DNA from 2 places in the Lacrimispora sp. 38-1 genome. Region 1 is predicted to be linked to the other one. Evidence: a T-box and tRNA genes for the amino acid it is inferred to sense, from the RefSeq annotation. Region 1 holds a T-box; the other holds one or more tRNA genes.

Region 1 (23,646 bases):
AGAAGACCATAGTCTCTGTCTTTCCATCAAACGCCTGCTCCAGATACATCCTGCCCAGCTCATGACCATAAGTCCAGCTGGAAGTTTCCGCTGTTTTTGCATGTATAAACGCTATTTTTAACATGGAGGGGTCAATCACCGGATTAGGAAGCAGCCAGTTAATCAGCTTCATCGTGGTATTATCCGATCCTTCACTGGCCTCTTCCGGCTGTTCTACCAGCGCAATCTTATTGCCTCTGGAAGAAAGAAGAAGTTCATCCTTAATTTTAACCAGATCCTTCTTAATCTGCTTTTCCACCCGATCTTTGACCGACTTGTATCCCAACAGTTCCACATAGACTAAAAATGCATCGGAACAGGTCATGTCATAGTCATCACCGCCGAACGTATGAAATGCTTTGGAAAAACGGTCGTAGGCAGACTTAAACACCAGTCTGTCATCTTCGCTCCACTGTTCATCCGGAATTTTATTCATCGCCTTTAAAAGCCTGTCATAACTGCCTTCCTTGCTGAACCAGATATCGCAGTTAAAGGAAACCTGATAAAAGTCAAGGAATTCATAATAAAGACGGTTATTTAAATCATCGGTACGTCTGGGAATCATCCGGATCACCGAGGCAGCGATACTGAATGCCCCCACATATTTTAATACACTGACCCTTTTATTTCCTTCCTGAACATAGTACTGATTCATAAACTCATAGACAACAATCGGGTCATGAATTCCTTCCTGAATCTGATGGTCATACAGATAGGCCCATTTCGCTCCAAATTCGGATTTTTCCGACAAAAGCGGCATAAAATTACTGGCAAATGCATTGGTGCGCCCCTCTGTTTTGGTGCCTACCACCTTTTCAAGAGGAATGTCCATAATCCCTAAATTGACTTCAGAAACGATATCCGAATAAGATAAGATATCATCTAAAACAGGCAGATACGGATACTCTCCTCTTGATACGGATGCCTGGTACTGCCTTCGCCCTTTTCTTAATGCCCCTACATAATCATATAGTGCCATCCGCAGTTTCCTCCCATTATTTTATACCCCTATTTTACCATCCAATCAGCGTTCTGTACAGACAGGCAATGATCCCCTCTTTCAGACCTTTAAATTACGCACTTTAAAATCACGTTCCAGTTCGCGTTTCTGGTCTTTCTTTGCGATATCGTCTCTTTTATCGTAGAGTTTTTTACCTCTTGCCAGACCGATCTCCACCTTAACCAGACTGCCTTTAAAATATACGGAAAGTGGTACCAGTGTATACCCCTTTTGGGCGATTTTTTCATCCAGTTTTTGAATTTCTGCTTTGTGAAGGAGAAGCTTTCTCGCACGTAAGGGATCTTTGTTAAAAATATTTCCTTTTTCATAAGGGCTGATGTTCATGCCATATACATAAACCTCACCTCTGTCAACTCTTACAAAAGATTCCTTTACACTGCATTTGCCCATTCGCATGGACTTTACCTCTGTGCCAAAAAGCTCGATACCGGCTTCATATTTTTCATCAATAAAATAATCATGATACGCCTTTTTGTTATTGGCGATTAATTTAAAACTTTCTCCCATATAATAAATCTCCCTTATTAAAACTTTACACAATCATACTACAATTCTATTTAAAATAAATAATACTACTGGAATACTCTTCTCCATCCCATTCCGTATACGATAATTTTTTGCCAGAAGGACTCCAATCAGTACCTGTCATTTCAGTATTCTCAGCAATCTTTATCGATTTTCCAGTAAGTATATCATATACATACAAACTTCTTACTGTTGAATTATTTTTATCCTCTTTCATGCCGTAAGCAATCATTCTCTGATCAGGTGACCAGGATACTCCATACAATTCTACACTCTCTGCAATCGTAATTTTATCATCATGCTCAAGACTATAAATAATCATCGAACCACCGGAACCATTATTCTGTAAGATTATCATTTGCTTATTATCAGGAGACGGTAAGATTTCATATACTTGTTCCAGATTAAGACTGGTCTTTTCCTTCGTAACCAGGTTTAATTTCATTAAAGTAAAATCTGATTGTGTATTATAATAAATATCATCACCCAGTTTTTCAACCAGATATATCCCTTCATCTTTTAATTCATCAATCAAACTCATGTTTCCGGTTCTGTCAGCCAGATATACGCCACCGCTATATGCTGCACCGATAACAGTTTCGTTATCAGCCCAGTGCGCACTTTTTGCTCCGCCAATCGGTTCTCCCATAAGCACAATGCTCTCATGATTCTCCATAATCATAATGAAGTAAGCAGGATCCCCCAGAACATATTCATCATATATCAGATAATTCTTATCCCTGGAGAATACAGCTCCCCCCAGCAATACATCTTTTTGTTCCTTGACCAGCTGATATTCTTTTGAGTTAATATCCAGTAAATACAGGCTTTTGGGATACTGGTCTGATAATTCTGATAAGCTCATCTTGCCCAGTGACTCATTATCTTTTGAAACAATTGCAGTATCATCATCCAACCAATCGCTAATCGTTACCTGTTCCAAGCGCTCAATTTTATCAACTAATATCTCTGGTTCACTTTCTTCCTGCTTGGATTCATCAATCATTGTTATGGTTTTCTCAGGCTCTTGAACCGTGATCTTATTCCTGTTCTTTTCACACCCAGTCATGGTTAATACCAATGCTGCCATGATAAATGCATTAATTAAATATTTCTTTTTCATATCAAGTCCCTCCCATGACCTGTGTTATTCCCCGTCAAAATCTCTTCCCAGAACAAAGTCGATGGTACGAAGCAGTTTATCCGTACCCGATACAATTACCCGAATGGGCTGACCAAGTTTAAAGGTTTTCCTGGTCATTTCACCCACCAGTTCATAATGTTCCTCATCAAAATGATAATAATCATCCTGAAGATCATTGACGTGGATCAGACCTTCAACAGTATTGGGAAGTTCTACATAAAGCCCCCAGTTTGTTACTCCTGAGATGACTCCGTCAAATTCCTGCCCAATGTACCTGGACATATATTCACATTTTTTAAGCTTTATGGTTTCCCGCTCCGCTTCATCCGCCCTTCTCTCAAGAGAAGAAGACTGAACCGCTACCTGCATAAGAAGCTTATCGTAATGGCTGACCCGTTTCTCACTGAGTCCTGCCCTTAAATTCTCCTTTATGATACGATGGATCTGTAAATCCGGATATCTTCGAATCGGGGAAGTGAAGTGGGTATAATATTTTGCAGCCAGACCAAAATGTCCGGTGTTTCCTACCGTATACTTCGCCTGCTTCATGGAACGAAGGGCAAGGCGGCTGATTAACGCTTCTTCCGGAGTGTCCTCTGCGTTGGCCAGCAGCTTCTGAACTTCCTTGGGATATACCTCTCCGTTATGAAACCGGATGGAATATCCGAAATTGTTGATCAGTGTTGCCAGACTTTTCATCTTCTCCGGATCCGGATTGTCATGAGTCCGGTAAAGGAACGGGATTTCCTGCCAGAAATAATCCTCTGCAACGGTTTCATTGGCCATAAGCATAAAATCTTCAATGATCTTAGTGGCAGCATTCCGGTCATAAGGTTTTATTTCCAGAGGCTTGCCCCGTTCATCAAGAATCACCTTGGTTTCAGGGAAATCAAAGTCAATGGAACCTCTTTTTTTCCTTTTCTCTCTTAAAATATCTGCCAGTTCCTTCATCTGTTCAAACATGGGAACAAAGGCTTCATACTCTTTCATCACTGCTTCATCATGGTTGGTGATAATTGCATTAACTGCCGTATAGGTCATTCTGCGGTCCACATTAATTACCGTTTCTGCGATTCTGTGTCCGGTAACCGTGCCGTTTTCATCTATCTCCATGATACAGCTCAGTGCCAGACGGTCCTCTCCCTGGTTTAAGGAGCAGATGCCGTTTGACAGCTTGTGGGGAAGCATGGGAATTACCCGGTCTACCAGATAGACACTGGTTCCTCTTTTTAAAGCTTCTTCGTCAAGCGGGCTGTGCTCTGTCACATAATTGGTTACATCTGCAATGTGGACTCCCAGGGTATAACTGCCATCCTTCTTTGATATGGTGATGGCATCATCAAGATCCTTCGCATCTTCTCCATCTATGGTGACAGTCTGTAAATCTCTTAAATCCAGACGCCCCTGCATGTCTTTTCCGGAAATGGAATCCGCAACAGACTCCACCTGTTTCATCACGCTGTCAGGAAATTCCTCCGGGAGTCCGTAAGCGCGCACAATGGAGAGGATATCGGTTCCCGGGTCGTTGACATGTCCGAGAATCTCCCTGATCACACCCTCCGGCTTTTTCCCTTCTCCTCCAAAGTCAGTGATCTTCACCACAACTTTATGTCCGTTTACAGCCCCCATGTCTTTGCCCTGGGGAATGAAAACATCCTTTGATATCTTCTGGTTATCGGGTATCACGAAACCAAAATTCTTATTTTTCTGATAAAATCCGATTATTTCTTCATTTGCATGCTGGAGCACCTTAATAACCCGGCCTTCTGCTCTCTTCCCGCCGGAGCTTTCCGTCTCTGCGGATATCAGAACGGTATCTCCATGAAGGGCGCCGCCTGTCTTATCCTCTGGTATAAAGATATCTTTCTCAAATCCTTCTACGGATACGAAACCAAAACCCTTCTGGTGTCCGAAAAAAACGCCTGCTATGGAACCCACATCGGGTTTTCCATATTTACCTTTCTGGGATACTCCGATTTTTCCTTCTGCCAGCAGTGCATCAAGCACCTGCTTTAATTCGTCTCTCTGATGTTTGGGTACTCCGAATAACATGGCGAGTTCCTTTAATTTCATCGGTTTATAAGACGGATCTGAAAACAGTTCCATAAACATTGCCTTCCGCTGCATTAACTGTTCTTCTGTCATTATCTTCCTCTCTTTTCACGTTTTTTACTAAACGATTTCATTTATGTTTTTATTATCTGCACTTCACCCAATGGTATAACAGATTTTTTCCTTAATGCGAAAAAAACACTCTTGCTGCTATACCACAAGAGTGTTTAATCGCTACAGTATATTCAGATTCAGTACCAATGACAGGATAAAAAACAGGATTGCTCCGTACTTTGTAAACTTTTCCAGTTTTCCTTCCATGGAACGACCTTTGTTCCTGCCCCAGTAAGTATCCGCCATACCACCGATAGAACCAAGACCCTGACTCTTTCCTTCCTGCAACAGGATAATCGCTGATAAAGCAACGCATATAATAACAAACACGATTGATAATATAATCCGGATCATTTTCCCACCTCCTTAAGTCAAACACCGATTATCATACCATAAATTTTCAGTAAATACAATATTTTTTTCTATTTTCAACACTGCCGCCTGTAGAATTCTTCAATCCTGAGCAGTTCATTGTATTTGGCTGTACATTCACCCCTGCAGGGCGCACCGCATTTTATATAGTCAGCACCAGCTGCCACAGCCATATCTCCAAGAAACGCTTCCTCCGTTTCCTTATCACTGTTTGAAACGATCACTTTGCTCCCCAGTTTTTTTGCTTCCTGAACCATTTCCAGTGCAGCCGTCACAGTTCCGGCTTTCTTTAACTGAATTTCCACTCCATTTGAGGCAAAGAAATCATCCGAGGCAATCACGAAACGATGCTGAAACATTTGATGCATCCGGTTTCTGCCTTCCAGATCCTGCTTCCAAAGTCCTTCTGTCACAATGCCAAGAGGAAATCCGTCCGCCAGCCTTAAGTAATAAGATATCATATCTTTTTGGTTCCTGTGTACCAGAATCCCATTTTTTAAACTTTCCTTATTAAAGTGATAAATCCCTTCTTCCTTTACATAGAGATGATCTGCGTTTCCACAAATTGCTGCAGTTACGTCCGTATCAGGATCATACCCGGAAAGTCTGACGGCATCCATTATATAATGAAGAGCTTCTTCTGAACTTTTCATGTCGGCTGCAAAACCTCCGCTCTCCCCGACAGACGTATCAAATCCGCTTAAAGTTAAAAGATGCTTTAATGTCTGGTAAACTTCTGCCCCCATTCGCAGTCCCTCTGCGAAAGAACTTCTGTTTAATGGGACTATCATGATTTCTTTAAAATCGATTCCTTTTAGCCAGTCTCCTCCATCGACCATACTCATTACGGGAACCGGCATCACAGGCGCAGTTGTACCGCCTAAATAGCGGTAAAGCGGCATTCCGAGTCCGGCTCCTGCAGCCCTCGCGACCGCCATGGACAGTGCTAACACTCCGGCCTTTCCTCTGCCGTTTTCCTTATGGTCAGCATCGTCATGGTCTCTTTGCTCTGTCAACAGGCGGTCAATGTATTTCTGTTCTGCTGCGTCTTCAAATAAAATGGCTTCCGATAACCATTCTCTTATATAATCTGCTTCTTCCTCTCCGTTCATTTCATCAAAAACAGAAACTGCCGCCTTTCCCTGGGCACCGTTTTCCAGGATTACTTCTGCTTCCACTGCCGGATTTCCTCCTGAATCAAAAAGCATTCTACCTCTTATCCGTTTAATATCAAGATCATCAAGCATCTGTTCCGCCTCCCTGTTTTTCATCATTCCTCTACAGTAAGGATTGACGGGATTTTCCGGTTCCATGCAGGCAAATAAAAAAAGATGCCGGAAGCGTTTTGCTTTCTCTGACATCTTTTTTTATTTCACTCTTTTTATGCTCTTAACTCGATACCAAGTGCCTGTAAACCGTTGAGTATCTTTTTCATAACTCCCGAAACTTCCTGCTCTTCCAGAGTATGGTCTGCTGCCCGGAATGTAATAGAATAGGCAACTGATTTAAAGCCAGCCAGAATCTGTGCGCCCTCATAGATATCAAACAGCTCATAGTTTTCTAAAATCTTTCCTCCCCGCTGTTCGATCACTTCCTCAATCTGACCAACAAGGATGTTTTTCGGCACTACCATGCTGATATCCCTGGTCACTGCCGGATACCTGGCAATTCCGGTATATTTACGGTCGAAACTTGTAAATGGTATCATGGACGGCATGTCGATCACTGCCACATAAGCTCTGTCTCCGATCTTGTAGTTATCAGCAACCTCGGGATGAATCTCTCCCAGATATCCGATATTTACTCCATCATAAATAATGTCTGCCTGTCTTCCCGGATGGAGGAATGTCTTTCCCGCCTTCGGATCATAGTGCGGTTTTAAATTCATGCCGGCTTTATCAAAGAATTCCTCAATAACACCCTTCATATCAAAGAAGTCTCCGTCTCCGTAAAAGCCCAGAGTAAACTGCATTCTTTCATCCGGAAGTTCTGTAAGAGGAAGACTCTTTGGTAAGTAAATGTTAGCCAGCTCATAAAGACGAACATTCTTATTCCGCCTGTTGTAATTGGTAGAAAGTGAATTCAGCATACCATGAAGAGGAGTCGTTCTCATAACACTGAAATCTTCACCCAGAGGGTTTAAAATATTCACAGTTACACGCAGAGGACTGTCCGGTGGAAGAAGAAGACGGTCAAACACCTTCGGACTTTCAAAGGAATAAGTCATTCCCTGGGAAAATCCACAGAATTCAGCTACTTCTCTTGCAAGCTCCTCTACTCTTAACTTATAGGAGAGCTTACCAGTAGTCGCTTCACCGGTCGGAAGGGAAACCGGAATCTTATCATAGCCGTAGAATCTGGCTGTTTCCTCAGCCATGTCCGCCATACATTCCAGATCCTGACGGAATGTGGGAACTATGATCTCTCCTGTTTTTTCATCATATTCCAGTTCCAGACGCTTATAATACTCAAGCATTGTCTCCGGAGCAATATCTGTGCCAAGAAGCCGGTTCATTCTCTCCGGTTCAAAGGCAATCCTCTTACTCTCTTTTTTTACCGGATAGATATCGATCATACCGCCGACTACCTCTCCTGCCCCCAGCTCCTCAATCAACTGGCATGCGCGGTCAATGGCAGCCTTCGCATTGTTGGGATCAAGGCCCTTTTCAAATTTACCTGAGGCATCGGTTCTTAAGCCCACTTTTTTAGAGGAAAGGCGGATATTGGTTCCGTCAAAGCAGGCACTTTCAAATACCATGGTCCGGGCTTCATCCGTAATTTTAGAATTCTCACCTCCCATGATACCGGCAATGCCCACTGCTTTCTCTCCGTCACGAATCATGAGTACGGTACTGTCCAGTTTTCTTTCCTGACCGTCTAAGGTCTTAAACATCTCTCCATCCTCTGCACATCTGACAACGATTTCATGACCTGCCAGCTGCTCATAATCAAAGGCATGCATTGGCTGACCGTATTCTTCCATTACGTAATTGGTAATGTCAACAATATTATTGATTGGTCTGATTCCGCAGGCAGCAAGTCTTCTCTGCATCCAGACAGGAGAAGGAGCAATCTTTATATTCTTTACCATCCTTGCACAATACCGGGAGCAAAGGCGGCTGTCTTCTACTGTTACTTTTAAATAGTCATGAACATCCTCGCTGCTGCCAGTGGCAGTTACTACCGGAGGAACAAAGTTTTTGTTAAATGTTGCAGCTGCCTCTCTGGCAATTCCGATTACACTGTAGCAGTCCACACGGTTTGAAGTTACTTCATATTCAAAAACAGAATCATGAAGACCGAGGAGTTCTACTGCATCGGTTCCTGGGACGGAAGTCTCGGGAAGAATATAGATTCCGCTTTCAGGAGCATCGGGATACATCTCCCTTGTAAATCCCAATTCTTCAATGGAGCACATCATTCCGCAGGATTCAATTCCTCTTAACTTGCCCTTTTTTATTTTAATACCGTCTTCCGGAAGGGGTCCGCCGTCATGTCCTCCGGCCACCTTTCCTCCATCTAAAACAACAGGAACCTTATCCCCTGTTTTAACATTTGATGCGCCGGTTACGATCTGAACGGTCTCAGAGCCCACATTTACCTGACAGACAATCAGTTTATCCGCATCGGGATGGCGTTCTATGGATAAGATATGACCAACTACGATCTTCTCCAAATTTTTGTCCAGGCATTCATAGCCCTCAACCTTCGTTCCTGTCAGTGTCATGGCATCTGTATATTCCTGAGGTGTTACATCCAAATCCGGTACATATGCTTTAACCCATGATAATGGTGTATTCATCAATCTATCTCCCTTCCTGTTTCTAGAACTGCTTTAAGAATCTGATGTCATTTTCATATAATAATCTCATGTCATCGATCTCGTATTTTAACAAAGCAATTCTCTCCAAACCTACTCCGAATGCGAATCCGGAATATTCGTTAGAATCAATTCCGCTCATGGCAAGTACATTGGGGTGCACCATTCCGCAGCCTAAAATCTCAATCCAGCCAGATCCCTTACAGAAACGGCAGCCCTTTCCTCCGCACTTAAAGCAGGTAACATCCATTTCCGCACTTGGTTCCGTGAACGGGAAATGATGGGGGCGGAACTTCACCTTTGTCTCAGGACCGAACAGCTCTCTTGCAAACTCAGCCAGAGTACCTTTTAAGTCGGCAAATGTTATATTTTTATCGATTACCAGCCCTTCAATCTGATGGAAGGAAGGGGAATGAGTTGCATCCACTTCATCGGAACGGAATACTCTGCCTGGTGCCAGCATACGGATTGGAAGTTTTCCCTTCTCCATGGTCCGGACCTGAACAGGTGAAGTCTGGCTTCTTAAAACGATGTTGTCACTGATATAAAAAGTATCCTGCTCATCTCTTGCCGGGTGATTCTTCGGAATGTTCAGTTTTTCAAAGTTATAGTGATCATACTCCACTTCCGGGCCTTCAATTACTTCATAACCCATGCCCACAAAGATTCTTTCCACCTCTTCCAAGGCGATGGTATTGGGGTGGGTATGACCTACTCTGTTTCTCTTTGCAGGCAGAGTGACATCAATCACTTCTTTTTTTAACTGCTCTTCCCTTGCCTTTTTCATCAGTCCCGCCATGGCAGCATCTAATTTTCCCTCAATTGCTTCACGGGCTTCATTGACCATCTGCCCGATTTTGGGTCTGTCTTCAGGAGTAACGTCCTTCATGCTTTTTAATACACTGGTGAGTTCTCCCTTTTTTCCAAGATAAGCGACTTTAATGTCGTTCAGTCTTTCCAGCGCATCGGAAGCTTCAATCTGCTTTAATGCTTCTTGTTTGATTTTCTCTAATTGATCTTTCATCATGCTCTCCTTCTTTGATTCATTCCCTGATACATTAAAAAAAGCTCCATCCCTGTAAAGGGACGAAGCTGTGTTCGCGGTACCACCCTGATTCCTGCTTTGTAAGCAGGCACTCGGCATACGTAACGTGTACGGACGTCATGACCTACCCGCCTGACAGACTAATAAATCCACAGGTTTCAGCCATGCTGCTTCAGTGGGAAATTCGATCTCTTAATTGAACTTAAAAGGGCTTTCAGCCGGTGACCCCTTCTCTCTGATAGAAATTAAGATTCTACTTGCACTTTCATAGCATTTCATATTTTAATGTAATATTGTCACTATTATAATAAGATAAAGTTAAAATGTCAAGATATCATTAAAATTTCCTGTTATTTTAACTTAAAGCCGGAAACAACCGTCTTAAGCTCCTCCGCAATCCGTTCCTGCTTCTCAGACATTTTAGACATATCCTGTACAACATCATACGCTTTTTCGATTGTGGTAAGAACCATGCTGCTGTTGCCCGCAGTAGTCTGAACAGATTCGGAAACATTCTGTATGGCATCACGGACTTCCTGCATTACCTGACTGATGTTGGTAGCCATCTCCTCCACTTCATTGGAGATTTCCTCGATGGTAACTGCATCCCTGCCATATTGCTGTCCTACATTAACGAAACTGTTGTAATCCGGAGTAACGGTGTCTCTTAAGAAAAGCAGCATAGACTGTGAACCATCTAACATCATGGAAAATGCGTTCTGGACATCAGAAATGGTGCCTTCAATTTCCTTAACAATCTCAGAAGTATCTTTCGCAAGCTTCCCGATTTCTCTGGCCACAACTGCAAAACCTCTGCCCTGTTCTCCGGCTCTCACCGCTTCTATAGAGGCATTGAGTGACAATAAGTTAATCTGGGAAGCCGTATTGGAAATAAGCCGTGCCATATCGCCAATCCGCTCCACTACCTTAGCGTGCTGGACTGCCATCTGAAGGTCCTGCTCTCTTTCCTGGGAAATGACAAGGGCATTATCATATGCCTCCTGGCTTTTTTTCTCTATGTCTTTTGCCCGTTCCATAATCTCACCGGCCATCTTACTGCTCTTTTCCGTTTCGCTGGCAAGTATTCCAACGGATGAGTTCACCTCTGCAAGAGATGCGTTCAGTTCTTCTGTCGCCGCACTGGAAGACATCATTGCCTTATCCACATCTCCCATATAAGTCTTTACATCGCGAAATTGAACCAGCAGACCGGTGGATACTTTATTTAAACGAATGCTCGCATCTGTAATATCTCCTGCATGATCGGAAATCTGCTCAATGACCCCCTTATTGCTCCGGAACATATTATTTAACGAGCTGCTCATCTGTCCCAGTTCATCTTTACGCCTGGTTTTTAGCGGCTGAACCGTGAAATCTCCGGCTGCAAGAGAACCTGCAAACTTACGGACTTTCTTAAGGCCTGATGTAATACTTCCCACCTGGAGTAAAACAGCAAGAATACATAAAATCAGAGCTGCCGCACTCAGCCTGACCAGTTTCTCGTTTAAAGCAACGATGGGTTCTGCCAGTTCAGACTGAGGCATCTTGATCATGATGATCCAGCCGACTCCCGGCACTGTATCGTAATAGAGGTTATAAGTTTCCCCACCCTCCGTATAAGTCGTCTTTCCTTTATCGTTTGCCACCATCTGCGCTGCTGCAGCCGAAAGTGAGGCGTTCTCATCCTGGGTCATATTGACCCCTTTGCTGACCTTATCTGCATCTGCGCCGCAAAGATAAACACCATCTGCAGAAATGAGTACTGCAGTTCCGTTCCTTCCGACTTTAATTGATTTAATCAGCTCGTCAATATCGCTGAGCTGCATATCAACCGTTACGGCTCCAATAAAACGATTGGTGCTGTCATAAACAGGAGCCGTGCAGCTGGCCATCATTACATTGAGAGTCGGATCAAAATAAGGATCTGTAATAACTGCAGTTTTAGCTCCTCCTGACACGGATTTGTAGTACGCCTGATTAAAATAGTCATAGCTTTGATTGCTGTATTCGTTCGTTAAGGTTACCTTATCGCCGTCTTTATACCAGTAAGGTCCTACATACTTTTGCTGGGGGTCATATACATTGGGTTCAAACCAGATTCCGCTGCCAAGGATTAAATCATTGCCGGATATGATATCTGCAATTGCCTTGCCGTATGTATCAAGATCCGTGGACTGATAAGAGGCTCCCACTGTATGAGAAATATTCATTGCTGTAGTTTCTACTGCATTCAGGTAATTATCAATACTGTTAACATTCGCTTTCAGTTCCGACTCCATAGTGGAATTGCTCTGCTGCTCAATCAGTTCACTGCTTGTAGATTCGCTTAACCTGGCTAACAATGCCAGCGCCAGCATCACAACGGGCAAAATCCCTAACAGCATCTTTACTCCAATGCTTCTGATTCCAATTATTTTTTTCATACTTTTATCTCCTGTAATTCGGACTTCGACCTTCTACTGTATGTATCGGCATTTTAATTAAAAATATCATAACATACCAAGGTAAAATTTACTAATAATCTATGCTAATATTCTGTATGCCTGATTCCGCTTTTCCTATTGCAATTTCACTTAAGTACATTTAAACTGGATATCAGAACTTTTATACCTATTCAAACTCCTTTCCTCCCTGCACTTTTTACATAATATTAACAGTTTTTAATTATACTATTGGTATTCAGATTATGCAATATATGAATTTTACATATTTTAATCGTGTATTCTACAAATTTTATTATCATAAAATATAGTACGAGAGGTGACTATAATGGATCAAGACTATATCAACAAAAGAATCACAGAATTACGTTTAAAAAAGGGAGTGGCGGAACATAAGATGAGCCTGGAGCTGGGACACAGCAGAAGTTACGTGCAAAGCATCTCCAGCGGCAGGAGTCTCCCCTCAATGGCGGAATTTCTGGCAATCTGTGAATACTTAAGCGTAACACCAAAAGACTTTTTTGATAATGATAATCCCAACCCGCCCTTAGTGAAAGATACAATAGACAAGCTGAAAACTTTACCGGAAAATGATCTCCTGCTGATATTGACCATGATCAACCGGCTTCAGTCAAAATAGACGGGATAAAACCATTAAAACAACGAATTAATTCATTGTCCCCGTGCGTAAGTACGGGGATTTTGAAGTACAGCGGGACAATCTTTCTATAAACTCATACTGCCTGCTTAGGGGCGCTGTTAAAATCACTGATTTCCTGCAGGGACACTATGGAAGGAATTGCCTCCAATGCTCTTGCATATAACTCATCAAGATCTCCTCTGTTTAACATTCCAAAAAAATAACCGTATAAATCCTCAAAAGACTGTTCTTTTATCATAAGATCTCCTTCCTTTCCCCGGCCGGATCATTACAGGCCTTGTAAATAGTAATACTATTGCGGATTTTGCCAAGGCAGCGGCTCCAATCCAGTCTCTTCTCAAACGGGCAGCTAAACATAACCATCAGCAGTTTTTTACCCACTGGATAAATAATCAGCATATTAAAGAGGTTGTCATCGAGAGCGGTGCTGATAAATTCCATCCAGGCAAAAGGAACGTCACGATCTAACTCTGTCCCATCCTCCAGGCAGACACTCATAGGCTGAAAACGCTTTAATACAAGATAAAATTCCTGTATAACATCTTCAAGCTGTTCCGGCTTAATCTCCCTTTCCACCATGCTGAAGGAAAAATTGACGGTTCCATCTTTATTTGTTTTTATAATTTCAGGCCGCTGTTCAGAAAAATATTTTTTCTTAACATCTTCCGGTTTCATATCCATGAATGCAGAAGGAAGAAAAATCCCTACTTCGTTATCAAACATCTTTGTTTCACAAAACTGAAGGAGTTCTCCTTCCACATAAATTCCTGTTTCTAAGCTGGTAAACCTGTTAATCCGTTCAAGATGCCTGTCATCAATTAGTTTCTCGTCGTCACACATGATTCTTCCTCTCTGCTTCGTTCAATCTTTATCTAACATGTATTGCCTGATTTTCTCCTCTCCATGTTCAGCAAAATAAGACAGATCCTGACAGTATGCGTAAACACCCATTTTCTCTTCTCCTGCGGCAGATGCTCTTGACATAACTAAAAGCAGCAATACAATCACTTCAATAACAAGAAGCAATCTTTTAATCAATGATCCTTTTTTACTGACAGTCTTATTGGATTTATAAGTAAATCTTGGTATTAAGACCAGTCTCTCCTGCAGGATTCTGCATTTTACAATCCCTGGTTCACGGGAGGCAAAGTCAAACAGCATATTCTGACTTTTTTTAAGATAATATAAGCGATTCCAAAAATGGAGATCTCCATACAAAATATCTGTTTCCAGTTCATAATTTTTAATTTCTTCTGTTCCATCCTCCTTGCGGATGGAACAGCTTGCCCTGTATTGATAATAGCTTTCATTGTTTCTTTTATTCTGCACCATCAGCCCTCCTTTCGTTCCGAGAACTATATTACTTATATTTTACATTCTACATATAACTGAAATAATTTCAACCGAAGTGCTAAAATTGTACACATTGAGCTCCAAAATTTGCACGCCAAACAGGTTGAAATGGAATTATATTTAAAACAGCAAGATTTATTAAACTCTGATTGTTAAATTTTGTTATACTTAAAATGATGAATTTGCATCAGCAGAAAGGAGGCAAAGTGTAATGAAAAATAGAAACATCCGCAATACGGTAATCGTAATCGATTACATTGAGGAACATTTAACCGAGAAAACCGATCTGGATGCCATTGCAAATGCGGTACATTATTCAAAGCACCATCTTCACCGCATATTTGCTGACACTACCGGACTTACCATTCATGAGTATGTGCAGCGGCGAAAATTAACAGAGGCGGCAAAACTGCTGGTTTTTTCAAATAAGCCGGTTTTAGATATTGCTCTGATTGCCGGTTATGAAAGCCAGCAGGCATTTACAAATATTTTTACTGCCATGTATAAACAGCCTCCCGGTAAATTCAGGGACAACGAAAAATTCTATCCATTACAGTCAAAGTTCGAATTTAAGGGAGGGTATGATATGCTTAATCAAAATGAAAGCATTGAATGGAATATTGATTATGCAGCAGAAACAGATATTGCCTGCTGGATGGATCTGGTCCGGCTCGTAATTGATGGTTTTCCCTGTCTTAATGAAAAGGAATACATTGAGGAACTAAAACAACGAATCAGAACCAGACAGGCGTTAATATTAAAGGATAATGGAACGGCAATCGGAGCAATGCTTTTTTCCGGAAAAACCGGAAGCATTGATTTTATGGGCACCCATCCGCTTTACCAGAAAAAAGGAATTCCCAAAGCTTTTCTTAACAGAGTCATGGAAGAATTTTTCGAGGATAAGGACATCAGCATAACGACCTACAGAGAAGGCGACAAGGCAGATACCGGCCATCGTAAGATCATTAAAGAGTTAGGCTTTGCGGAAGCTGAACTGCTGACTGAGTTCGGTTATCCCACACAGCGTTTTATTTTACAAAGGGAGAAAGCAAATGAATAATCAATCTGATATACTCTATCTTGAAGAGATCAATCGTAAAGTAAATGATGCTTTGGAAAAAGCAGATGCTGATGTCAGACGCCTGGATGAGAATTACATGGAATTTAAACGGTATATGGTACAAAACCGCGGAGAAATCGACCCCCACGAGATGTTTCAAAATGAAATGGAACTTAATAGAATGGACAATTCCACTGCATTTTCAGCGAGCATACGGGATAAGCTTCTGAAATTAAAAGATTCTCCCTATTTTGCCCGAATAGATTTTGAGGAAAATAACAGTTTCATACCGGCAAAGTACTACATTGGCCGCTTTTCACTCCGTTACGGTAATGAACTGCTGATATTCGACTGGCGGGCTCCAGTTTCCAGTATGTTCTACGATTATGAAATCGGTCCTGCAGGATTTGATGCCCCTTCCGGGAGGATAGAGGGGCAGTTGACAGAAAAACGGCAGTTCAAAATAAAGAATGGAAAGCTGGAATATGCGCTCCAAAGTTCTCTTACCATTCAGGATGATATTCTTCAGCAGGAATTGAGCCATACTTCAGACGAAAAAATGAAATCCATTATAACTACCATTCAAAAGGAACAAAACCAGATTATCAGAAACGAAAACTCCCGCACTCTCATTATACAAGGCGTTGCCGGATCTGGAAAAACATCGATCGCTCTCCACCGGATTGCATTTTTACTATATCGTTTTAAAGACAGACTATCTGCAGATCATGTAGCCATACTGTCACCTAACAGGGTTTTCGGAAATTATATCTCCGAGGTGCTTCCGGAGCTTGGGGAAGAACCGGTCTGCGAACTGGGATTTACCGATATTGCCAGAGAACAACTTGGGGATTTAATTGGTTTTGAAGCAGATAGAGATCCTTCAGAATCAAATGACAGCGCATGGATGGAGCGGGTAAGGTTTAAGTCTGCACTGTCTTTTGTCAAACAAATGGAGGATTTTATCACGATTGCACCAGGAATTATTTTTGAACCAGCTGATTATACTTACGGCCCGTTCAATGCAGATGCCGATACCATAAAAAAACGTTTTGATGCTTTTGGTAAATTTCCTGTCAGGCAGCGTTTAAAAATGATAGCTTCTGATATTTATGACCGTTTCCAAAGCGATAACTATATGGGAGATGATATTCCCAGAAGCAGTACCATTCTTAAAGCTTTAAATAAAATGTTAAAGGTCAGGAATACCCTTTCACTTTATAAGGAATTTTATAAATACATTAATAAAACAGAGTTATTCATTATACCCTCAAAAAATACATTGGAATGGGCGGATGTTTTCCCTTTTCTATATTTATATAACTTCTATGAAGGATTACAGGAAAACAGGCTCATCAGACATCTGGTGATTGATGAAATGCAGGATTATACACCAATTCAATATGCAGTTATTAACCTCCTGTTTCATTGCCCCAAAACTATTTTAGGTGATTTTGGACAATTTATAAATCCCTGCCATGCACACACATTAGACGATCTGTTAAGCCTGTATGATGGTTCTGATTTCATCGAACTGACAAAAAGTTACCGGTCTACCTATGAGATTATATCTTTTGCAAAGCAGATTAAAAATGCCGGAACAATAAAAGCCATAGAGCGGCATGGCACTCCCCCTGCCCTGATCAGATGCCGGAATAAAAATGAGGAACTTTTAAATATCAGAAACAGAATTGAAGCTTTTCTACAATCGTCATATTCGTCTCTTGCTATTATCACAAAGACTTCCCCTGATGCAAAACTGCTTTACGACCAGCTATCCGGCGATTATGAGATACACTTCATTTCGACAGACAGCACACAGTTTACAAGTGGCATAACGGTCACCTCCATACAGATGTCAAAAGGACTGGAGTTTGATGAAGTCATAATTCCTTATGCAGACAGCGTTAGTTATTCTGCGGAACACGACAGGAACTTACTTTATATCGCCTGTACAAGGGCAATGCACCGGCTGACACTCTTTTACACAGGTGAATTATCTCCCTTGTTATGTCCAGACAGATCAGACAAACTATAATGAGAAAACGAGACTGCCATAAATACGCAGTCTCGTTTTCAGGTACTTTTTATTGCTCTTTCATACCCATCTTATTATTTTTCAGCACTCCATACAAAAGCATAATGGATAGCAGCAGATGGCTTATGGCCAGTACAACACAAACCCTGATGTTGACAAACCAGAATATTCCGCCTGCAATTACTTCTGCTAACCATAGCTGCCTGCTTTTCAACCGGTAACGTCTTGTCTCCTCTTCATCCAGAAGTTTATTCCGGTCAGGGACCGGTGCATAGATATAGATCAGAATTCCTGAAATAAGAAACCCTGCAACTGGTAAAAAAAGAGCCGCCGTCCCAACTATGTACTTCTCAAGCAGACAGACAATCAGAATAAGGATTGCTGACACTACGGTACAGACTCCGTTGGTTTTCGCATGATACCCGCCGCAATAGGACCTTAAAGGTATGTAGCTGGCGAGGAACACAAACACAGGCATAGGGGCTCGCATGATCACTGCTATGATGACAGCCACGACTATGTTAATAATCTGGTTAATTAAGACTTCATAAGCATAAAGATACAACGCGCGCTGATCATCTTTTAAAAGATTTTTTCTAATCTGCCAGCTGACTATGTTTTCCGAAATCCGTTGTAACATTAAAACTTCCTGAGACTCTTCGCCTCTTCAGGAACCTCCGGCTGATGATGAGCCCAGAAACAGGTTACATTAATCGTATAAGCTGCAACCAGCAATGCACATGTGTTCATCACGTTCACCATTGACACTTTTCCCTTTAAAGCATTTAACATTTTTCTCATCTTAAACCACTCCTTTTTTTTCTTTCATCTTATAACAGTATTTTAGATAATTCAAGTCAAGTGCCAAAATTATACACGTTGAGTGCCAAAATTTGCATATTGCTCTTCTTTAAACGCAGAAATTGTTAAAGTTGTAACAAATAGTTCATCTTTCTGATCGAGATGTAATGAACCTCCATACTTCTCAGCCAAAGACGTAACAATCCCTACCCCCAGACCATGATGCTTTGAATCTTCTTTTGTTGACAGCAGTCTGTCCCCTTCTTTTTTCGCTTTCACTCTAAAACTGTTCTCAATACGGAAAATAAGAAAATAGTTCGTTCCCATAAATAGTTTTATATGTACTTTCCGCTTTTGCGCCTCACACTTCGCCGCTGCTTCCAGTGCATTGTCAAGCAGATTACCAAACATAGAAATCATATCCGAATCTGATATAAAATCCAGATTCAGGTTCTTTTCAATAAATATAGATAACTGAACTTCAAGTTCTTTTGCCTTTGTAACACGTTCTGATAAAATGGCATTAAATACAGGGTTACTGCTATAGATAACTATATTGATCTCATCTTGTATTTTACCCTTTAGCTCATCTATAATTTCAACAATTCTTTGATTTTCCCCATTTAAAGCCAGCAACCGAAAACTATTAAAATATGAATGAACATCATGCATAAAGCAGCGGTAATGATCATTTATTTTTAGTATATTTTGAAAGTGATCGTTTTCCATCTCTCTTTTAACAGAATAGAGTTCTGCATATTTTATTTTATTCATCATATCAGTGTATTTCTCAAGAATGATAAATATTGCGGCATTGGAGAGATATAACAATACTGCTCCCCCGCACATAAAAATTTGTAAAACAATCGTTTTCGGAAAATCCATATATAAAAAACTACTTGAAATCGCCAGGGAGAGAATGGGTACAATCAGTAAGTACCACGAAAATACATTATTGTTTCTAATATTAATTTTTTTAATATACTTTTCAATATAAAGTAAAAATAAAAAACCTACAATATATTCTAATATCAGGAAATAAATTCCTCCTGCTGTAAACCATGGCGGTATATAAATGGGAAGATTGTTAGAAAGGAACCGGTATACAAGTTCAAAAAGAACTTCCTTGCCTCCCACAAAAGCAAAATAAATAATCGTATATGCGATGCCGTTTGTAAAGGAAACCTTAAACAAAAGCAGTGCATATATATAACAAAAAAGAGGTACTGTTATAAAATTCAGACTCATACTGCCAATAGCATTCTCAAAAAAAATCAGTAATGTTATAACTATGCTTATAATATAACGTTTCCTGCCAAAAGTTTTAAAAGGATATATCGCAGCAAAAAACCTGCACATCATATAAACATCTGCACCGCAGAATAAAAGCCTGCTTATCGAAAACAAATCATTTCCCATATCAATTGCCATCCTTGTATTTTGATAACATAAATTCTTCCTTCAGCATATGAAACTCCTGTGCCTTGCTTCTGGTTATCTGAAACATGGTATCAACATCTTTTAGCCTCAGTATCTTACTGGTACAGTAGACTAAATATTTAAAATTAATAATATAGCTGTCATGAGGATAGCCGAAACCATACTTTTTTAAATGTTCGTAGATAGTCTCCAGCTTTTCCGGCACCCGGATTTCGGGGACTTCACTGCTGTCGATATCTTTTATTCCATAAATTCTGATAGAACTTTCGGAAATATGGACTCTGGTATTTTTCTTATACTTTTCAATGTATACAATATCATCTGCTCTGAGAAACAGCCGTTCCCGGTTTACATTTGCTGAAAGGAGTGGTGCCTGTCCCAATTCAATCATTTTATCAAGAGAATCCCTTATGTACCGGTCCATAACCTCATCGGTCATGTTCTTCATGATATACCGATACGGCTGAACCTCAAAACTGCGGGGTGATGGTTCCGCAAATCCCGTATAAAAAACCAGAATAACATTATTATCCAGCTGGCGGATCCTGACTGCTGTTTCTTCTCCGTTCATTTCATTCATCTGAACATCCAGGAATATGATAGAAAACCTGATATTTTTTATCGCTGACAAAAGGCTGATTCCGGAATCGTATTCATGTATACGGAATTTATCACTTTCCGGCATATTCTTTTCGATCCGTTCTGTTAAACGCGCTCTGTCGCCCATACTGTCATCACAAATAGCAATTTCAAACATTCTCTTTCCCCTCTTACAAAATTTCTTTTTATTAAATATCGTACTTTCTCCCCTATTTTATAAGAAATATGTCAAGAATACAAGAAAAGGTACCAGAAAAATACAAAATTCATATTTTCCCGGTGCCTGATTCATAATTATCATGCCTGCTTATACCGCAAACTGACTGTTATAAAGCTGAGCATAAAATCCATTTTTAGTAAGGAGAGCCTCATGAGTTCCCTGTTCAATAATATGTCCATCCCTCATGACAAGTATGACATCTGCCTCCTTAATTGTAGAAAGACGATGGGCAACAATAAAACTGGTACGCCCTTCCATCATTTTTGCAAACGCTTTCTGTATCTTTAACTCAGTTCTTGTATCAATGGAGGAAGTCGCCTCATCAAGGATGAGAATCGGCGGCAGACACAGCATTACCCTGGCAATGCACAAAAGCTGTTTCTGACCCTGAGACAGATTTCCTCCGTCTTCTGATATGACGGTATCATATCCCTGAGGCATTCGGGAAATAAAACTGTGGGCATGCGCTTCCTTTGCAGCTTTCATAATCTCTTCCTCTGAAGCTTCCGGTTTTCCGTATGCAATATTCTCCCTTATGGTTCCTGTCTTTAACCAGGTCTCCTGCAGCACCATACCATACTCGGATCTTAAGCTTTTTCTGGTTATGAGGCGTACATCATTTCCATCAACCTTTATGGATCCGGCATTTACATCATAAAATCGCATAAGGAGGTTAATCACGGTACTTTTTCCGCAGCCTGTAGGTCCTACGATAGCAATTCTCTGTCCCTGCCCTGCAAATAGATTCATATCTTCAATCAGAGGCACACTAGGATTATAGGAAAAGTCAACGTGTTCCAGTACAACCTCTCCCCTGGCATGGTCCAGTACAATCGCATCACTGTCGTCTGGTATCTCTGTTTCTTCGTCAATCAGTTCAAATACCCTGGCAGCGGAAGCCAGTGCGTTCTGAAGCTCTGTCACCACTCCTGAGATCTCATTAAACGGCTTTGTATACTGATTGGCATAGCTTAAAAAGCTTGACAGCTGCCCGACAGTTAAAAATCCGTTTACTGCTGCAAATGCACCTGCAATTCCTACACATGCATAAACAAGACTGTTCACAAAACGCGTTGCCGGATTGGTGATGGAGGAGAAAAAGGTTGCTTTTAACCCCCATATACGAAGGTCTTCATTGATGACTTCAAATTTTTTCTGTGCCTCATCTTCATAGGCAAACGCTTTCACCACTTTCTGGTTCCCCAGCATCTCTTCCACAAGGGAAGTAAGTTCCCCTCTTGTCTGAGACTGCATCCGGAACATGCTGTAAGTTCTCCTGGCTATGAAACTGGCCACAAACAGGGACAGCGGAGTAACAAGTACAACTAAGGCAGCAATAATGGGATTAATGAAAAACATAAAAAACAATGTTCCAAGTATTGTTAAAACCCCGGTAAAAAGCTGGGTAAACCCCATCAGCAGACCATCGGAAAACTGATCAATATCTGCAATAATTCTACTGATTATATCGCCGTGGGCATGAGAATCAATGTACTTTAAAGGAAGGCTTTCCAGTTTGTTAAATGCCTGGGTTCTGATGTCCTTCACCACCCGGTAAGTGATCTGATTATTAATATGGCTCATAATCCACTGTGCTGCTGCAGTAATCAGAACAACGGCTGCAATCTGTGTCAGGATTATTCCCATGCCTTTAAAATTCACCTCGCCTGCACCCACAATGCAGTCAATTGCCCGTCCAATTAATATAGGAACGTATAAAGTGAAAACAACGGTCAAAAATGCGCAGAAGAGGGAAGCCATAACACTCCATTTATACTTTGCAATCTTATTTAAAATTCGTTTGATCGTGGACTTATGCTTTTTTATATTCATATTACTGCACCTCCTTTTCAGAAAGCTGAGAAAGGCAGATCTCCCGGTAAACTTCGCAGGATTCCATCAGATCTCCATGCTTTCCGCACCCTGCCATCTTTCCGTCGTCCAGGACGATGATGCGGTCTGCATTTCTTATGGTGGAAGCTCTCTGGGATACCAGAAATACTGTCATATCTTTCGTTTCTTCCTTAATAGCCTTGCGAAGCCGCGCGTCCGTGGCAAAATCCAAAGCAGAGGCGCTGTCATCTAAAATAAGAATCTGGGGATCTTTTACGATTGCTCTGGCAATGGTAAGACGCTGCCGCTGGCCTCCGGATAAATTCTTTCCTCCTGCCTGTATCAGAAAGTCAAGCCCTTCGCCTTTCTCATCCACAAATTCCTTTGCCTGGGCAATGGTAAGTGCGCGGTAGATCTCTTCATCGGAGGCATCCCGTTTTCCCCACTGCATATTTTCTCTGATGGTGCCTTTAAAAAGAACCGCTCTCTGTGGAACAATGCCAACCATCTTTCTTAACTGGCTGAGAGGATAATTTCTGACATTGATCCCTCCCACTTTCACACTTCCTCCGGAAACATCATAAAATCTTGGAATCAAGTTTACCAGTGTGGTTTTGCCTGAACCGGTTCCTCCGATAATTCCTATGGTTTCGCCTTTCATGACTTGAAATCCAATTCCGGCCAGCGATTCTGCCTTGGCACCCTGATAAAAAAGACTTACTTTATCAAATTCCACTTCAGGCGCATCCGTTTCTTCTTTCACATTATTATGGCTTGTCTCTTTTATTCCTGATTCCATGGAAAATACGGAACTGATCCGGTTGGCACAGGCCAGAGATTTGGATATGGTGATAATTAAATTGGCAAGTTTCACCAGTTCCACAAGGATCTGAGACATGTAATTTACAAGAGCCACCACCTGCCCCTGGGTAATAATGCCCTCTTCAACCCGGTTTGCACCTGTGTTAATAAGAACAATGATTGCAAGGTTGATGATGACATAAGTAAGGGGATTCATCAGGGCGGATATTTTACCCACAAAAACCTGGAGCTTCACCAGCATA
Region 2 (4,203 bases), on a different contig from region 1:
TTTTTTACAGCCCCTTTTTTTATTTTTTATTTTACAGGATAAAAACCAGAAGGCGCTTCACTTAAATTAATCATAATATTCTTAGTCTGTGTATAATGCTCCAGCATCACCTTATGTGTCTCACGTCCGACTCCGGAAGTCTTATATCCTCCAAAAGGTGCTCCTTCCGGTATTGCATTGTAGGTATTCACCCACATACGGCCTGTTTCCACAGCTCTTGCCACACGTATTGCCCGGTTAATATCTCTGGTCCATACAGCTCCTCCCAGTCCAAATTCGCTGTCATTGGCCATGGCAATCACTTCATCCTCTGTCTTAAACCTGATAATACAGGCAACCGGTCCGAAGATCTCTTCCCTTGCCACTCTCATATCATTTGTCACATCCCCAAGAAGAGTGGGGCGGAGAAATGCACCATTCTCAAGGCCGTCTCCGGTAAATGCCTCTCCTCCACACAGAACCTTAGCTCCTTCTTCCTTACCTATTTCCACGTATCCTAATATTTTCTCCAGATGTCCTTTATTGATCTGACTGCCCATCTGGGTATCTTCTTCCCATGGAAGCCCTACTTTAACCTTGTTAAAACGCTCCACAGCTTCCTTCACAAACCGGTCATAAATTCCCTCCTGCACAAACACTCTGGAACCTGCACAGCACACCTGACCCTGGTTAAATAAAATTCCAAGCTGCACGCCATCCATGGCCATCTCCCAGTCACAGTCATCAAAGAAAATATTGGCTGACTTTCCGCCTAACTCCAGTGTTGCAGGAATCAGCTTTTCGGCCGCAGCCAGAGCTACGTTCCTTCCCACCTCTGTAGAACCCGTAAATGCCAGCTTTCTGAAACCAGGGTGTTCCAGCATATACTGTCCTGATTTTGAACCCCCTCCTGAAATCACATTAAAGACACCTGCCGGAATTACGTCCTGAATCAGCCTTGCAAGCTCAAATACACTTAAAGGCGTAGCACTTGAGGTCTTAAATACCGTACAGCAGCCGCTTGCAAGCACAGGCGCCAGCTTCCAGGCTGCCATTAAGAACGGAAAGTTCCATGGAACGATCTGGCCGACTACGCCGATGGGTTCTTTTAAAATAAGACTGAGCATATTGTCTCCCAGTATGCTTGCATTTCCTTCCTCTGCCATGATGCAGCCTGCGAAATAACGGAAATGCTGGGCCGCCAGCGGAATATCTACGTTTAATGTCTCTCTGACAGGCTTTCCATTGTCCAGAGTTTCAACCATAGCCAGATGTTCCTTGTTTGCATCAATAATATCTGCAATCTGATTTAAGATTGCCGCTCTCTGATTAACCGGAACATTCTTCCAGGTTTCAAAAGCTTTCCAGGCAGCTTTTACCGCCTCATCCACATCTTCCTTTGTCGCTTCTGCGCACTGTGCAAGAACTCTGCCGTCTGCCGGGCAGGTGACTGTAAATGTTTTTCCGTCAGAAGCAGGCTTCCATTGTCCTCCTATGAATAACTGATATGTATCCTGAAGTATAACGTCCTTCATATGCTTTTCCTCGCTTTTATTTTGATATATTTAATGACTTGTTATTGACCATAGTCATTTATATTCATTATAGCCTTCATTTTATAACTGTCAATTTAATTATTTTTTTCACATTTTATTGATATTTATTTATCTTTATGCGATTATTATTTAACAATATCAATTATTTTATTTGTTAAAACTTCATCATAAATAATCTGTTTATTTTAGAAAGCAATTTAGAATTAATATATGCTTCGTCTATCTTTTTCATAAAGGAATTCAATTAAAAGTGAATTATAAGATTGTTTTGATATGTTCTTAACGATTATAACAGTAATAGAATTTAGAGGAGCAATAAAAGCTGTTTAATTGCGATATTTATTTAACTAAGGTTGTAAAAAACTATATTTAAATGCAAAAATCGGGAAACCTCAGAATCAAGGTTTCCCGATTTTAATTAAGAAGCGGGTGATGGGAATCGAACCCACGTATCTAGCTTGGAAGGCTAGTGTTCTACCATTGAACTACACCCGCAAGGATTTCAGAAATATTTCAAACGTGCTTCGAGAAGCACAGTGCCCAAAGCCGGAATCGAACCAGCGACACGAGGATTTTCAGTCCTCTGCTCTACCAACTGAGCTATCTGGGCTTATTCTCCTGCAACATCAGTAATTCTACAAGATTTTCTCCCAATTGTCAAGACAAGTTTTATAAATTTCCGAAAAAAATATAAAATAATGATTTCTTATATATTGACTATATTATAAAAGTGTAATATTATAATTTTATAATATGAAAGGGGAATCATCATGTCCTTAAGCCACAGCATACTTGGTTTCTTATCTTACGGAAGCATGACCGGATACGATCTGGCCAAGGCTTTCGGTTCATCTGTCCGGTTTTTCTGGTACGCCCAGACCAGTCAGATATACTTGGAACTTAATAAACTGGAGAAGAAAGAATGTGTTACCTGCGAAATCATTATCCAGACAGAAAAGCCCAGCAAAAAACTTTATTCCATAACTCCAAAAGGAAAACAGGAATTTCTCCGCTGGCTTTCCCAGGAGAATGACGAATTCTCCAAGGGAAATAAAAATGCTTTTCTAATGAAAGTCTTCTTTTCCGGATGCCGGCCTCCCAAAGAGTGTATTGATATGCTGACTGACTTTATCAGCGACTGCAGCCATTATCAAAACGAGATGAAGCAGATCCCCGACAGCATCGGCCAGTACGGCAGTCAGGTGGAACCGGAACAAAAACTGTATTGGGAACTTTCCGCAGATTTTGGCTACAGCTATATTGAAATGTGTATAGACTGGGCCCGCAGATCTATTAAGAAACTGGAGGAACTGACATGAATGTCCTGATCATAAACGGTAGCCCCAAAGGCGAAAAAAGCAATTCCCTGAAGCTGACAGAAGCATTTATTGAGGGAATGAAAGAAGCATCACCTGTTCATACAGAAACCCTGACAGTTTCCAAACTGGACATCAAGCCGTGTGCAGGCTGCTTTCACTGCTGGAAGAATACCCCGGGGAAGTGCTGTATTTCCGATGACATGGCAATGGTGATAGGAAAGATTTTATCCGCTGATGTTGTTATATACAGCTTTCCGCTATATTATTTCGGACTGCCCTCCCAGTTAAAGGCGCTGATAGACAGACAGCTTCCCATGGTTTTACCTTTTATGGAAAAAGAAGCTCAAAATGGCTCTCATCCTTCCCGGTATGATATGACAAATAAACGTTATGCGCTGATCTCCACCTGTGGCTTCTATACGGCAGAAGGCAATTATGATGCCATTGATTCACAGTTTACCCACCATCTGGGTAAAGGCAGATATGAAACCATATACTGCGGACAGGGAGAACTTTTTCATATTCCTGAATTGAGAAACCGTACAGAAGAGTATTTAATGGCTGTCCGCGCTGCAGGCAGGGAGTTTGCTGACGGCAGAATAACCGGGGAAACAAAAAATCTGCTTTCTCAGCTTCTTTTTCCCAGAGACGTATTTGAACGTATGGCAGATGCCAGCTGGGGAATTGAGCCGCCAGATCAGACCCGGGTACAGGAGAAATCCCATCCTGCCATTACATTCACCAGACAGATGGCTGCACTCTACCGGAAGGATTCCTGGAACGGAAAAGATATGGTATTAGAAATGCATTATACCGATGAAAATAAAACAGCTCAGCTGATTATGGGAAAAGACGGCTGCAAGGTTTTAACCCGGGATTTTCAGCCATTTACCACCAGAATTTCAACTCCGCTTTCTGTGTGGATGAGCATTGCAGAGGGAGAAATCGACGGCCAGACTGCACTGATGAAGCATCTCTATCAGGTAGACGGCGATTTTCAGCTGTTAATTCACTGGGATGATTATCTGGGTTCCTCAGCAAAACCAGAAGTTCACCAGACTGTTCCCAAAAAAGAAAGCAACATGACTCTTATGCTGCTCCCATGGTTTCCTCTATGGTTTGCAGGCATTTATCATCCTGCTTTAGGCGGAATTCTTTCAGTTTTAGTCAGCGCAGCCATACCTTTCTTCTTTTTCCGGTATCAGCCCACCGTATTTGACGTGTTCTCAGGGTTTACGGCAGCGCTTCTTGGAGTACTGGCCATAACAGGATTTTCTCCCCAGATATTGGTGCCCGTATCCTATCTCCTGTTTGGGCTGATGTGGTCAGTGACAATATTTTTGAAAATT

What was found. A T-box is a leader RNA that pairs with one kind of tRNA and senses whether it is charged. The one in region 1 lies ahead of pheS (phenylalanine--tRNA ligase subunit alpha), so its partner is inferred to be a tRNA-Phe.
Region 2: it encodes a tRNA-Phe, which carries the amino acid that the T-box ahead of pheS (phenylalanine--tRNA ligase subunit alpha) is inferred to sense. The anticodon was not compared.

Annotation. Positions count from the first base shown of each region.
Region 1 is NZ_JBANEW010000058.1:163,695-187,340, reverse strand. Features, by position in the region: gene V7D18_RS16510 (BMP family ABC transporter substrate-binding protein) at 1-1,018, opposite strand, end outside; gene smpB (SsrA-binding protein SmpB) at 1,100-1,567, opposite strand; gene V7D18_RS16500 (hypothetical protein) at 1,614-2,708, opposite strand; gene rnr (ribonuclease R) at 2,733-4,874, opposite strand; gene secG (preprotein translocase subunit SecG) at 5,016-5,249, opposite strand; gene eno (phosphopyruvate hydratase) at 5,324-6,628, opposite strand; gene pheT (phenylalanine--tRNA ligase subunit beta) at 6,649-9,069, opposite strand; gene pheS (phenylalanine--tRNA ligase subunit alpha) at 9,092-10,111, opposite strand; T-box leader at 10,167-10,410, opposite strand; gene V7D18_RS16470 (methyl-accepting chemotaxis protein) at 10,483-12,555, opposite strand; gene V7D18_RS16465 (helix-turn-helix transcriptional regulator) at 12,902-13,213, shown strand; gene V7D18_RS16460 (hypothetical protein) at 13,308-13,472, opposite strand; gene V7D18_RS16455 (hypothetical protein) at 13,469-14,074, opposite strand; gene V7D18_RS16450 (hypothetical protein) at 14,096-14,566, opposite strand; gene V7D18_RS16445 (helix-turn-helix domain-containing protein) at 14,799-15,650, shown strand; gene V7D18_RS16440 (HelD family protein) at 15,643-17,688, shown strand; gene V7D18_RS16435 (accessory gene regulator ArgB-like protein) at 17,738-18,328, opposite strand; gene V7D18_RS16430 (cyclic lactone autoinducer peptide) at 18,328-18,489, opposite strand; gene V7D18_RS16425 (sensor histidine kinase) at 18,559-19,374, opposite strand; gene V7D18_RS16420 (LytR/AlgR family response regulator transcription factor) at 19,910-20,686, opposite strand; gene V7D18_RS16415 (ABC transporter ATP-binding protein) at 20,837-22,582, opposite strand; gene V7D18_RS16410 (ABC transporter ATP-binding protein) at 22,584-23,646, opposite strand, start outside.
Region 2 is NZ_JBANEW010000011.1:126,483-130,685, reverse strand. Features, by position in the region: gene V7D18_RS03240 (aldehyde dehydrogenase family protein) at 27-1,514, opposite strand; tRNA gene V7D18_RS03235 (tRNA-Gly) at 1,960-2,030, opposite strand; tRNA gene V7D18_RS03230 (tRNA-Phe) at 2,073-2,145, opposite strand; gene V7D18_RS03225 (PadR family transcriptional regulator) at 2,306-2,854, shown strand; gene V7D18_RS03220 (NAD(P)H-dependent oxidoreductase) at 2,851-4,203, shown strand, end outside.